One region of the Microbacterium sp. 05T445 genome, then DNA from elsewhere that is predicted to be linked to it. Evidence: predicted binding sites of a transcription regulator. Region 1 holds the regulator's gene; the other holds the start of a gene.
The links. The regulator HrcA, encoded in region 1, represses chaperone genes, less so after heat shock. The targets are predictions, from matches to a motif close to TTNGCACTCGNNNNNNNCGAGTGCNAA.

Region 1 (7,075 bases):
CGACAGGATCGCCTCGCCGAGCACCTCGGACGGGCGGGGTCCGCCCTCAGAGCGGAGGATGCGGTTCGAGGACGCGACGTCGTCCTCGCCGAGCGCGTGGCCGGCACGGGTCATCGCGAGGAGCTCGTCGACGAGGGATCGCGCCGCGGCGACGGAGGCGGCATCCCCCGTGAGGGTGATCTCGTTGCCGCGCACATGCACGTCGACGCCGGGATGCTCCTTCTCCACCACGCGCAGCAGGCGGTCCTGCGGGCCGAGCAGCTGGACCATGGCGACGCCGTCGGCGAAGACGCGGTCGCTCACGGTGTCGTGAGGGGGTTGATCAGGCACCGAGGCTCTTCTCGTCGAGGCCGCCCGCGAGCACATGAGCGTGCACGTGGAAGATGGTCTGGCCCGCGTTCGGGCCGGTGTTGAACACGAGGCGGAAGTCGCCGTCGGAATGCTCTGCGGCCACCGTGTTCGCGAGCCCCACGACCTCGGCCATGAGGGCGGGATCCCCTGCCGCGAGCTCGACGACGTTGCGGTACTGCTCGGTCTTCGGGATCACCAGGAGGTGCACCGGCGCCTTCGGGGCGATGTCGCGGATCGCGAACGCGTTCTCGGTCTCCGCGATGATCTCGGAGGGGATCTCGCCCGTTCTGATGCGCGTGAAGATCGAGGGATCGGTCATGCCGCAAGTCTACCGACGCGGCCCCGTGCGAGGACGGTCGCCACGTGCCCGGTCACCAGCGCCCGAGCGCCGTGCTCACCACGGCCAGAGCGGCCGGACCCGCCGTCGAGGTGCGCAGCACGGTGTCGCCGAGCCGCACGAGGCGTGCGCCCGCGGCCGCCAGCGCATCGAGCTCCTCGGCGGCGATGCCGCCCTCGGGCCCGACGATCAGCAGGACGTCCCGCTCGTCGCCGGCGTCGAGGGCGAGCGCGCTCAGTCGGTCGGTCGCCGTCGGCTCCAGGACCAGGACGACGGATGCCGCCACCCGGCGCGCGAGCTGCCCGGTCGTCGCGAGCTCGGCGACCTCGGGCACCCACGCGCGGTGGGCCTGCTTGGCGGCCTCCCGCACGATCGTCGACCACCGGGCACGGCCCTTGGCCGCCTTGGCCGCATCCCACCGGGACACGCTGCGGGCCGCCTGCCACGGCACGATCTCATCCACCCCGAGCTCGGTCGCCGCCTGCACCGCGAGCTCGTCGCGATCGCCCTTGGCCAGCGCCTGCACGAGCACCAGACGCGGACGCGGAGCCTCGGCATCCGTCCGTCCCGCGATGCGCACGACCACCTCGCGCGGCCCCACCGACTCGACCTCGCCGGTGAGCCACGCGCCGCGCCCGTCGCCGAGCGTGATCTGCTCGCCGACCCGCACCCGTCGCACCGTGGCGGCGTGATGCGCCTCGGACCCGGTGAGCGTCACCGCATCGCCGGGCACCGCCGTGAGCGCGTCGTCGAGGAGGAAGTGCAGCGCCACGGCTCAGCCGTTCCGGAAGCGGTCGCGCAGCTTCGCGAACAGGCCCTGGTGGAACTCGGCCAGCTTGGGAGCGGGCGCCTTGGTGCGCTTGGCGAAGTCTTCGATGAGGGCGCGCTCCTTGTGGTCCAGGCGCGTGGGCGTGACGACGTGCACGCCCACCTTGAGATCGCCGCGCTGCGTGCCCCGCAGCGGCGTGATGCCGCGGCCCTTGATCGTCAGGATGTCGCCGGCCTGCACGCCCGCCCGCACCTCGAGGTCGACGGGGCCGTCCAGCGACTCGATCGTCGTGGTGGTGCCGAGGATCGCGTCGGGCATCGACACCTCGAGCGTCGCGAGCAGGTCGTCGCCGTCGCGGCTGAACACCTCGTGGGGCGACACGGTGACCTCGATGTACAGGTCGCCGTTGGGGCCGCCCGCCGGGCCGACCTCGCCCGAGCCGGGCAGCTGCAGCCGCAGGCCCGTCTCGACGCCGGCGGGGATGTCGAGCGACACCGTGCGGCGTGCCCGCACCCGGCCCTGCCCCTGGCAGGTCGCGCACGGGTACGGGATGGTCGTGCCGTAGCCCTGGCACACGTTGCACGGCTGCGTGGTGACGACGTTGCCGAGCAGGCTGCGCACCTGGCGCTGCACGTTGCCGGTGCCGTGGCAGATGTCGCAGGTCACCGGGCTGGTGCCGGGCTGGCAGCACGAGCCCTGGCAGGTCTCGCACAGCACGGCGGTGTCGACCTCGATGTCACGGTGCGTGCCGAACACGACGTCGCCGAGCTCGAGCGTCACCCGCACGAGGGCGTCCTGCCCGCGTTCGCGGCGCGACCGCGGCCGGCCCGCGCGGGCGCCGCCGGCGGCCCCGAAGAAGGTCTCGAAGATGTCGTTGAAGCCGCCGAAGCCGCCGGCGCCGCCGCCGAAGGGCGAGTCGCCGCCGCCCATGTCGTAGCGGGCGCGCTGATCGGGGTCGCTCAGCACGTCGTACGCGTGGGTCACGAGCTTGAAGCGCTCGGATGCCTCCTCCCCCGGGTTCACATCCGGGTGCAGCTGGCGGGCCAGCCGCCGGTAGGCCTTCTTGATCTCATCGGGGGTGGCGTCGCGTGAGACGCCGAGGACCTCGTAGTGGTCAGCCACTTTCGCCTTCCTGCCGCGGGAGTGCCGCGGGAATCGTGTGTTCGCGTCCGCGTCAGCGGGAGTTCTCGTCCTGCTCGAGCATGCGCGTGAGGTAGCGCGCGACGGCACGGACCGCCGCGAGGTTCGTGGGGTAGTCCATGCGGGTCGGCCCGAGCACGCCGACGCGGGCGACCGAGCCGGTCGCGTCGTAGTCGCTGGCGACGACGGATGCCTCCGCCAGGCCGAACGGCTCGTTCTCACGGCCGATGCTTGCCGCGAGCCCCTGCTCGTCGGCCACCATGTCGCCCATCAGTCGCAGCAGCGTGACCTGCTCCTCGATCGCCTCGAGCAGCGGGTAGATGCTGCCGCGGAAGTCGGCCTCGCGCCGAGCGAGGTTGGCGCTGCCTGCCATCACGAGCCGGTCCTGGCGGAACTCCTCGAGCTCTTCGGCCACGGCGCGCACGATCTCGTCGGTGGCGCGCTCGTGCGCCGGCGCCTGCTCGGCACGCGCGCCGAGGCGGTCTGCGATGCGCTGCAGCCCCTCGCGCACCGGCCTGCCGACCAGCAGCGTCCCGAGTCCGGCGCGGATGCGGGCGAGGTCGGCGTCGTCGAAGTCGTCACCGACGTGCGTGAGTCGCTGCGACACCCGGCCGGTGTCGGTGACGAGGATCACCAGCATCCGTCCGCCGCCGAGCTGCACCAGCTCGACGTGCGTCACCGTGGCGCGGGCGAACGAGGGGTACTGCACGATCGCGACCTGGCCGGTGAGCTGGGTGAGGGCGCGCACGGTGCGCACCAGCACGTCGTCGAGGTCGCCCGAGCCGTCGAGGAACGACGCGATGGCGGAGCGCTGCGCGGGGCTGAGCGGGCGCAGCTCGGCCAGGTGGTCGACGAAGACGCGGTACCCCTTGTCGGTCGGCACGCGACCCGACGAGGTGTGGGGCGCCACGATGAGCTCTTCGTCCTCGAGCAGCGCCATGTCGTTGCGGATCGTGGCAGCGGACACGCCGAAGGCGTGCCGCTCGACGATCGCCTTGCTGCCGACCGGCTCGCGCGTGTCGACGTAGTCCTGAACGATCGCGCGCAGCACCTGCAGACCCCGCTCGCTGACCATCCCGCCTCCTCACGCCGCGTCTGGCACTCGCATGACTGGAGTGCCAATTCTATCCGATGCACCTGTCAGGATCGCCGAGCGACGCCCGAGCGGGTCTTCCACCCCCAGGAGGACCCCTGTACGCGGTGGACGGATCACTCCGTGAGGCTGCGCACGACCGCGTCCGCCAGCAGCCGTCCGTGCCGGGTCAGCACGACGCGGCCGTGGACGGCGGCGGGGCCGTCGATGAGCCCGTCCGCGATGAGGGCGGCGACGGCGTGGCGTCCTTCGCCGAGCAGCTCCGCGACCGGGAGCCCCTCACGGATGCGGGTGCGGAGCAGGACGCTCTCGAGCGCGCGGGCCTCGGCATCCGGGATCTCGCGACCTGCCGCCGGCGATTCTCCGGACGCGAGCCGCTGGGCGTACGCGGCCGGGTGCTTGACGTTCCAGAACCGGACCCCGGCGATGTGGCTGTGCGCGCCTGGCCCGAACCCCCACCAGTCCGAACCGGTCCAGTACGCGAGGTTGTGGCGCGACCGATGCGCGTCGCCGCGTGCCCAGTTCGAGACCTCGTACCAGTCGTAGCCGGCGCCCGCGAGAAGGTCGTCGGCCAGCTCGTACATATCGGCCTGGAGGTCGTCGTCCGGTGCGGGGACCTCGCCGCGTCGGATCTGACGGGCCAGCTTCGTGCCGTCCTCGATGATGAGCGCGTACGCCGAGAGGTGGTCGGGCTCGAGGGCGGCGGCGGTCTCGAGCGAGGCGCGCCAGTCGTCGAGGGACTCCCCCGGGGCGCCATAGATGAGGTCGACGCTCACGTCGAGCCCCGCCTCGCGTGCGGCCGCCACGGCGGTGCGCACGTTCTCGGGGTCGTGGGTGCGGTCCAGGGCCGCCAGCACGTGCGGCACGGCCGACTGCATGCCGATCGACAGGCGGGTGACGCCGGATGCCGCGAGCTCGGCCGCCACCGCCGGGGTGACCGTGTCGGGGTTCGCCTCGACCGTGACTTCGGCGCCCTCGACGATGCCGAAGGCACCGCGGACGCCCTGGAGCATGCGGCCCAGGTCACCGGGCGGGAGCAGCGTGGGCGTGCCGCCGCCGAAGAACACCGTCGACGCCGCACGGTTGCCTCCCGCCCGCTCGAGCACGGCCGATGCGAGCTCGATCTCGCGCAGGAGGGTGTCGGCGTACTGGTCCTGGCGGGCGCCGCGCAGCTCGGAGGACGTGTACGTGTTGAAGTCGCAGTAGCCGCAGCGGACCCGGCAGAACGGCACGTGCAGGTACACGCCGAAGTCGGTCGCCTCGTCGACGCGGGTGCCCGAAGGCAGCGATCCGTCCGCGGGAACGGGCTCGCCGAGCGGAAGAGCGGAGCCCATCAGCGCCTCACGCGGGGGTCGTGTACAGCGGCGAGATCGCGCGCAGGTAGCGGGTGAACAGCTCGCGCCGTCGGCGCTTGGTGAGCGCCGGGATGACGCGGTAGAGCACGGCATGCGGAGCGTCGAACGCCCGCACCGTGAACCACACCTCGTCGTTCTCGTACCACTCGATCATGAACGACTCCTCGCCGCTGACGACCGAGTCGCTCACGGTGCCGAGCGCGAAACCGACACGCCGGGGCTCCTCGACAGCGAAGATGACGCGCAGCTCGGCGTCGGCGCGCAGCCCCTTCACGCGGCCGTCGACGCGGATCGTCGTGCCGGGCCCGACGAACGGCGTACCCTCGGCGTCGAAGCGCTGCTCGGCTTCGGAGCGGCTCGGCGCGACGGGGTTGCCCTCGGCGTCGAAGCTGACGCCCGAGTACGTCGGCCCGGACGCGGGCCGGACGTCGGTGACCTCGAGTCCCGCGCCCTTGAGCGCGGTCCATGACATCAGCGCCTCGCTCGCGGCCTGGAAGCGGCCCTCGCCACTGCCGATGCGCCACGATTCCTCCGCGGGGATGCTGCGCTCCGGCGGATATTGCATCAGATCGGGCGCCTGCGTGGCGCCGACGGCGGCGTAGTCGACGGTGTCGTCACGGAAGGTTCCTCGACGCATGGGTACCAGCCTAAGGGGTGCTCCTGACCGGCTCGTGGGAGGCGCCCGCCGGCATTGGGCTCACGGCCGACGGCAGGCGTGTCGGCCGGCCATGCGAGACTGCCGGAATGCGCGCTGCGGACTTCCTTCAGCCACCCGTCGTGGCCGTCCGCGCACGGGACGAGCTCGCGCCGGCCGACCGTACCCGATGGCCGGTGACGATCCCGGCGGTCGCTCAGCTGCTCGACGAGGGCCTCGACCTCGGCCCAGGGGTCACGTTCCTGGTCGGCGAGAACGGGTCGGGCAAATCGACGGTGCTCGAGGGCATCGCGATCGCCTACGGGTTCTCACCCGAGGGCGGGTCGGCCTCAGCCCATCACCGCACCCGCGCCACCGAGTCGCCGCTGTCGGACTGGCTGCGGATCCAGCGCGGCGTAGGCGCCGCGCGATGGGGGTACTTCCTCCGCGCCGAGACGATGCACTCGTTCTACACGTATCTCGAAGAGAATCCCTCGGCGCGCGGAGAGCCTGCCTTCCACGAGATGAGTCACGGCGAGTCGTTCCTGGCGATGTTCGACACGCGCTTCGACTCCCCCGGCTTCTACTGCCTCGACGAGCCCGAGGCGGCGCTCTCGTTCTCGTCGACCCTCACGCTCATCTCGACGCTCCACCGGATCGCCGAGGAGCGCGGACAGGTGCTGTGCGCGACGCACTCCCCGGTGCTCGCATCGCTCCCCGGCGCGCGCATCATCGAGCTCGGCCCGTGGGGCATGCGCCAAGCCGAATGGGACGACCTGGAACTGGTCTCGCACTGGCGCTCATACCTGTCGGCGCCGGAACGGTACCTGCGACACCTGCTGGCGTGATCGGGCGCACGGCCCGGGCGGACGCTACTTCGCGCCCTTGCCCTCGACGTCTCCCGAGAGGGCGGCGATGAACGCCTCCTGGGGGACCTCCACGCGACCGACCATCTTCATGCGCTTCTTTCCCTCCTTCTGCTTCTCGAGGAGCTTGCGCTTGCGGGTGATGTCGCCGCCGTAACACTTGGCGAGCACGTCCTTGCGGATCGCGCGGATGTTCTCGCGCGCGATGATGCGTGCGCCGATGGCGGCCTGGATCGGCACCTCGAACTGCTGACGCGGGATCAGCTTGCGCAGCCGCTCGGTCATCATCGTGCCGTACGCGTAGGCCTTCTCGCGGTGCACGATCGAGCTGAACGCGTCGACCTTCTCGCCCTGCAGCAGGATGTCGACCTTGACGAGGTCGGCGGTCTGGGAGCCGGCGGGCTCGTAGTCGAGGCTGGCGTAGCCCTGCGTCTTGGACTTCAGGTGGTCGAAGAAGTCGAACACGATCTCGCCGAGCGGCATGTTGTACCGCAGCTCGACGCGGTCCTCGCTGAGGTAGTCCATCCCGA
Region 2 (7,075 bases), 1.1 Mb from region 1:
CCAGGTAGAGGTTCTCCGCCGGGTAGCCCGCTGCGATGAGCGCCGGGCCGATCGTGTAGATCTCGTCGAACGTGATCAGCGCGATGGCGTCGGGGTTCGAGGCGAGGATCGCGGAGATCTGCGCGTCGAAGTTCGTGTCACCGGTGTTGTAGGCCTGCTCAGCGACGATCTTGCCGCCCGAGCTCGTGAAGGTGTCCTGGAACACCTTGTTGAGGCCGGTGCCGTAGGAGTCGTTCTGGTAGAGCACCGCGACGTTCTCGTGCCCGTCCTCGGCGACGAGGTTGCCCAGCACCTCGCCCTGGAGCGTGTCGGCCGGAGCCGTGCGCCAGTAGAGGTTGTTGTCGTCCCAGTTGGTGAAGTCCAGCGACGTGTTCGCCGGCGAGAACGTGATGATGCCTGCCGCGACCGCGTCGTCGAGGAACAGCTTCGTCACGCCGGAGGACGCGGCGCCGATGGCGGCGGAGACCTTCTCCGAGATCAGCTTCTGGATCGTGGTGGCGTAGGCCTTGTTGTCGGTGTCGCCCGAGTCGCCCCAGACGATGTCCGGGATGGTGACGCCCTTGGCAGCCTCGTTGATGTCGGCGGCGGCGAGGCCGACACCGGCCTCCTCGGGCGGGCCGAGGAAGGCGAGCGTGCCCGTCTGCGGCAGGATCGTGCCGATCTTCAGGGTGAGGTCGCGGGTCTCCGCGGGAGTCTCGCTGCTGCCGCCACCACCGCCGCCGGCGCAGCCGGCGAGGACGAGGGCGCTGGCGCCGACGAGCGCGATGCCACCGAGGACGGTGGTCTTGCGCGAGCGGGTGAAGACGCTCATGTTGCTCCTTGTTTATTCAGCCGGGGAACGACTCGGGCGCCGCCCCAATGCGACAAACCTAATCGCGGGAAGCGTTCCGCAATGTTGCCATTCGTTAACGATGTGTAACGGGTGCACACCGGGGGTTTTCGCCTCGTTTCGCGGGCATCCGACCCTTGCATACCCCCCTTGGGTATACGATGGATGCCAGGTACCCCACAGGGGCATCCTGGAGATCAACGAGAAGGGCAGAGGACATGGCCGAGGTCGAGTACAAGGTGACGGGGATGAGCTGCGGGCACTGCGAGGCATCCGTGCGCGGCGAGGTGTCGAAGATCGCCGGCGTCGAAGACGTCCAGGTGAGCGCCGCCGCCGGGACGCTCCGCATCGTCTCCTCCGCCGAGCTCGCCGACGAGGCCGTCATCGCCGCCGTCGACGAGGCCGGCTACAGCGCGGTCCGCGCCTGATGGCCGCCTCGGCCCCTGCCGCCCGGATCGAGCTCGAGATCGGCGGCATGACGTGCGCCTCGTGCGCCGCGCGGATCGAGAAGCGGCTGAACCGGATGGACGGGGTCGAGGCATCCGTCAACTACGCCACCGAGAAGGCGCTGGTCAGCGCGCCGGCGGGGCTCGACCCGCAGGCGCTCATCGACGAGGTCGTGAAGACCGGTTACTCCGCCGCCCTCCCGGCACCCGTCGCGACGGAGCCCGCCCTGCAGGAAGACGCGCCCGACCCCGAACTGCGGAGCCTGCGCCAGCGGCTCATCGGATCGATCGTGCTGTCGACGCCGGTGATCCTGCTCGCCATGATCCCCGCGCTGCAGTTCACTTACTGGCAATGGGCCTCGCTGGCGCTGGCCGCGCCGGTCGTGGTGTGGGGCGCGTGGCCCTTCCACCGCGCCGCCTGGATCAACCTCCGGCACGGCGCGGCGACGATGGACACGCTGATCTCCCTGGGGGTGTCGGCCGCATTCCTGTGGTCGCTGTACGCGCTGTTCTTCGGCCACGCCGGCATGCCCGGCATGACCCACACGTTCGAGTGGTCGGTCGCCCCCAGTGACGGAGCCGGTGACATCTATCTCGAAGTCGCCGCCGGGGTCACGACATTCGTGCTCGCCGGGCGTTACTTCGAGCAGCGCTCCAAGCGGCGCGCGGGGGCCGCGCTGCGCGCCCTCCTCGAGATCGGCGCGAAGGATGTCGCGGTCCTGCGGCCGTCGGCCACCGGCGTCGACGAGGTGCGCGTGCCGATCGCCGACCTGCGCGCCGGCGAGGAGTTCGTGGTCCGCCCCGGCGAGAAGATCGCCACCGACGGCGTCGTGGTCTCGGGCACCTCGGCGGTGGACGCGTCGATGGTTACGGGCGAGTCGGTCCCCGTCGAGGTCGCGCCGGGCGATCCCGTCATCGGCGCCACGGTCAACGCGGGTGGCCGACTCGTCGTGCGCGCGACCCGCGTGGGCGATGACACCCAGCTGGCGCAGATGGCGCGCCTGGTCGAGGACGCCCAGTCGGGCAAGGCGAAGGTCCAGCGGCTCGCCGACCGCATCTCGGGCGTCTTCGTGCCCATCGTGCTGCTCATCTCGCTCGGCACGCTCGCCGGCTGGCTCCTCACCGGCGCGCCGGCGTCGATGGCGTTCACCGCGGCCGTCGCCGTGCTGATCATCGCGTGCCCCTGCGCGCTCGGGCTCGCCACGCCCACCGCGCTCCTGGTCGGCACCGGCCGCGGCGCGCAGCTCGGCATCCTGATCAAAGGCCCGGAGGTGCTCGAGTCCACCCGCACCGTCGACACCGTCGTGCTCGACAAGACCGGCACGGTCACCAGCGGCCGCATGTCGCTCGTCGATGCGATCACCGCCGGGACGACGCACCGACAGGAGCTGCTGCGGCTCGCCGGCGCCCTCGAGCACGCCTCGGAGCACCCGATCGCACAGGCGGTCGCCCGCGCCGCCGCCGACGAGACGGGGGCGCTGCCCGACGTCGAGGCGTTCCAGAACATCCCCGGCAAGGGCGTGACCGGTGTCGTCGACGGGCACGCGGTGCTCGTCGGGCGCGAGGCCCTGCTCGCCGACTGGACGCTCGCCGTGCCGGTCGACATCGCCGCCGCCAAGAGTGCTGCCGAGTCGCTCGGGCGCACCGCCGTGCTCGTCGCCTGGGACGGCGAGACGCGGGGACTCCTCGTCGTCGCCGACCAGGTCAAGCCCACCAGCGCCGAGGCGGTCGCGCAGCTGCGCGCGCTCGGCCTGACGCCGGTGCTGCTGACCGGCGACAACGCCGCCGCCGCCCGCGCGATCGCCGACGAAGTGGGGATCGAGCGCGTCATCGCCGAGGTGCTGCCGCAGGACAAAGTCGCCGTCGTCGCACGGCTCCAGTCCGAGGGCAGGGTCGTCGCGGTGGTCGGCGACGGCGTGAACGACGCCGCCGCGCTCGCTCAGGCCGACCTGGGGCTGGCGATGGGAACGGGGACGGATGCCGCGATCGAGGCATCCGACATCACCCTCGTCCGCGGCGACCTGCGCAGCGCCGCCGACGCGATCCGCCTCTCCCGTGCGACCCTGGGAACCATCAAAGTCAACCTGTTCTGGGCGTTCGCATACAACGTGGCGGCACTGCCGCTGGCGGCCCTGGGACTGCTGAACCCGATGATCGCGGGGGCCGCCATGGCGTTCTCGAGCGTGTTCGTCGTCGGCAACAGCCTGCGACTGCGGAGGTTCCGCAGCCGGGCGGGCCGCACCCCGGCGCACACCCGCCCGGCGGCCATCGCAGAGCCGGCGCCCGTCGCATGACCCGCTCGGACATAATGAACATCGATCAGGATGAAGGACCAGCCATGACGATCGACACCGCCACCCCGCTCGACCACGAGCACGGCCACCACGGCTACATCACCGACAAGGACAAGTACCTCAACCGCCTCAAGCGCATCGAGGGGCAGGCCCGCGGCATCCACAAGATGGTCGAGGACGAGAAGTACTGCATCGACATCCTCACCCAGATCAGCGCGCTCACCTCCGCCCTGGAGGCGGTCGCGGTGGGCCTGCTCGACGACCACCTGCGCCACTGCGTGGTCGACGCGGCGCGTCTGGGGGGCGCGGAGGCCGACGCGAAGATCACCGAGGCCACGCAGGCCATCGCGCGCCTCGTGCGCTGAGCCCCGCGCGCCAGCTCAGCGGGCGAGGACGCGCTGCCGACGCGCGTGCAGCACCGAGTCGACGGTGAGCAGGATCAGCGCGACCCACACCAGCCCGAATCCGATCCAGCGCCCGACGGGCATGGCCTCGCCGAGCACGAGCCACCCGGTGAGGAACTGCAGGATGGGCGCCACGAACTGCAACAGGCCGATCGTGGTGAGCGACGCGCGCCGGGCTCCGGCCGCGAACAGCAGCAACGGCACCGCCGTGACCACACCGGTGAGGCTCAGCAGCGCCGCGTGCTGCCAGCCGTAGGCGCCCATCGTGAGCCCCTGGGTGGCGCCCACGACCGCGAGCACGATCGCCGCGATCGGCGTCAGCCACATGGTCTCGAGCGTCAGCCCGCTGACGGCGTCCACCGACGGCCCGACCTGCTTCTTCACCAGTCCGTAGACGCCGAAGGATGCCGCGAGCGTCAGCGCGATCCAGGGGAAGGCGCCGTAGCCGACGATGATCACGACCACCGCAGCCACCGCGATGCCGATCGCGACCCACTGCGTGGGACGCAGCCGCTCGTGCAGCACGAGCACGCCCAGCAGCACCGTCACGATCGGGTTGATGAAGTAGCCGAGGCTCGTCTCGATGACGTGCCCGCTCAGGGCGCCGAGGATGAACACCTGCCAGTTGATGTAGATCAGCGCTCCGGCGAGCGCGGTCAACCACCGCAGGCGCCGCTGCCGCATGATGGCGACCAGCCGGCCCCAGGTGCGGGTCACCGTGAGCAGCAGCGCGCAGAACACCAGCGACAGCAGGATGCGCCATGCCACCAGCTCGAACGGGCCGGTGGGGACCAGCAGCAGGAAGTACAGCGGCAGGAAGCCCCACAGCAGGTACGCCCCGAAGGCGTAGAAACCGCCGAGCGAGCGCTCGCGGGCCGACTCGAACGACGGCGGCGGAAGCGCGATGCCCGCCGTGGATGCCGCCGCATCGGCCAGATCGCCCACCCCCGCCGACTGGTGCGTCGAGGAGGGATCGCGGCTCATCCCCCCAGCCTATGGCCGAGGCGGGGGCGCGCAGGTCGCGCCCGGACATGACGAGAGGGTCGGATGCCGAGGCATCCGACCCTCTCGGTACGCGCGGTGCGCGGAACTCAGCGGACGACGACCGCCAGGACGTCGCGAGCCGACAGGACGAGGAACTCGTCGCCGCCGAACTTGACCTCGGTGCCGCCGTACTTGCTGTAGATCACGCGGTCGCCGACGGCGACGTCGAGCGGGATGCGGTTGCCGTTGTCGTCGATGCGGCCGGGGCCGACCGCCACGACCTCGCCCTCCTGGGGCTTCTCCTTGGCGGTGTCGGGGATGACCAGACCGCTGGACGTGGTCTGCTCGGCCTCGACCTGCTTGATGACGATGCGGTCCTCGAGCGGCTTGATGGAAACCGACACGGTCTACCTCTTCTTTCTTGAGACTGAAGACTCGTTAGCACTCTGACATAGAGAGTGCTTACGCCAGTCTAGGCAACGCGCTGGCACTCCCGCAACGTGAGTGCCAATCCTGCGACACACAGCTCGCGTGAGGCCGCATCGGGCATCGGATGCGGGTCGCCCGATGTATCAGGCCCGGGGTTCGCGGGCTCCCCCAACGCATGACCACCATCCCACCTCACCCCCTCGCGCTCACCCGCTCGCAGTGGTAGACCTGATCTCAGGGGACATGTCCTGAATCTGGGAAGTTCGGGCGATGACGAGCGCATATGTGCTTGCCGTGGACATCGGCACAAGCCGTACCGCCGCGTCCACGGCGAGGGTTGATACTGAAGGAATCGTCGAGGCAGCGAGATTCGCACTCGGCCGGCGGACAGACAGTACACCGACCGCGGTTTTCGTGTCAGACGACGACCTCCTCTTCGGCGAGGCCGCAGAGCGGCGAGGGCTCGTGCAGCCCGATCGCCTGGTCCGCGAGTTCAAACGACGGATCGGCGATGACGTCCCGCTCGTCGTCGCCGGACGGACGTACGCGCCGGAGCACCTGTTCGCGCGCATGGTGACGTGGGTGGCGGATGCGGTCGCGGAACGGGAGGGCCGTCAGCCCGAAGCGATCGTCGCCACTGTGCCGGTGACGTGGGGCGACTACCGCCGCAGCCTGCTCATGGGAGCGCTGGCACGGGAGCTGACCGTGCCCGTCGACCTGGTCGCCGAGCCGATCGCCGCGGCATGGCACTACACCGCATCGTCCCCGCTCGGCCCCGACGGCGTGCTGGCCGTGTACGACCTCGGCGGCGGAACCTTCGACATCGCTCTCGTGGGGAGCTCACCCGACCACTGGCTGCGGATCGTCGGGACGCCCACCGGGATCTCGGACTTCGGGGGCGCGGACTTCGACGACATCGTGCTCAGGCACACGATCACCGCGGCAGGCCTGTCGGGGGCCGACCTCGCCGACGACCCCGACGCCCGCATCGCGCTGTCTTCGCTGCGCCGAGAGTGCGTGGAGGCGAAGGAGGCTCTCTCGTTCGATTCCGAGGCCGCGATCCCGGTGTTCCTCGCCGGTGCGAGCACGACGGTGCGCATCACGCGCACCGAGTTCGAGGAGCTCATCGAACGCGGCGTCGAACGCACGATCGACCTCCTCCAGTCGACGCTGGAGAGCAGCGATGTCGGCGGCCGATTGGAGGCCGTGCTCCTGACCGGGGGCTCGTCGCGCATCCCGCGGGTCGCTCAGCTGCTGTCCGAGCGGTGCGATGCGCCGATCGCCGTCGATGCCGACCCGAAGGCGGTCGTCGCCCTGGGGGCTGCACGCATCATCGCCGACGGACTCGCCCGCGGTGCAACGCCGAGCAGTGCGACGGCAGCCGCCGAGACCGCCATGGCTGCGGTAGGAACGGAAGCTCCCGCGACCGGCTCGGCGCCCGGGCCCGACAGCGCCGACGACCACGCGCGTCGCCGGCGCTGGTTCCGCCCGATCCCCGCCACCGTCGCACTGACTGCCGGCTCGCTCGTCCTCGCCGGTGGCATCGTGCTGGCCGGCGCCACCGAACTGGGCAACGGGACGCGAGCGCCCAGCGATGCCGGCGTCGATTCCTTCGCCGACTGGCTCGGCACCAGGCTGAGCGGCGGGTCGGCCGCGGCGGCCGAACCGGATGCCGCCGACCCTCAGGAC

Region 2: groES (co-chaperone GroES) is a predicted target of HrcA. The motif match lies at 5,442-5,468, and genes of this name have one in related genera.

What each region holds. Positions count from the first base shown of each region.
Region 1 covers NZ_JBFTKJ010000002.1:1,403,204-1,410,278, reverse strand. The annotation lists gene AC1DDU_RS16145 (PhoH family protein) at 1-270, opposite strand, end outside; gene AC1DDU_RS16140 (HIT domain-containing protein) at 323-670, opposite strand; gene AC1DDU_RS16135 (16S rRNA (uracil(1498)-N(3))-methyltransferase) at 723-1,460, opposite strand; gene dnaJ (molecular chaperone DnaJ) at 1,464-2,579, opposite strand; gene hrcA (heat-inducible transcriptional repressor HrcA) at 2,632-3,672, opposite strand; gene hemW (radical SAM family heme chaperone HemW) at 3,807-5,024, opposite strand; gene AC1DDU_RS16115 (DUF1990 family protein) at 5,032-5,682, opposite strand; gene AC1DDU_RS16110 (AAA family ATPase) at 5,790-6,527, shown strand; gene lepA (translation elongation factor 4) at 6,552-7,075, opposite strand, start outside.
Region 2 covers NZ_JBFTKJ010000002.1:266,995-274,069, reverse strand. The annotation lists gene AC1DDU_RS10835 (ABC transporter substrate-binding protein) at 1-811, opposite strand, end outside; gene AC1DDU_RS10830 (heavy-metal-associated domain-containing protein) at 1,048-1,257, shown strand; gene AC1DDU_RS10825 (heavy metal translocating P-type ATPase) at 1,257-3,569, shown strand; gene AC1DDU_RS10820 (metal-sensitive transcriptional regulator) at 3,614-3,934, shown strand; gene rarD (EamA family transporter RarD) at 3,950-4,957, opposite strand; gene groES (co-chaperone GroES) at 5,065-5,361, opposite strand; gene AC1DDU_RS10805 (Hsp70 family protein) at 5,801-7,075, shown strand, end outside.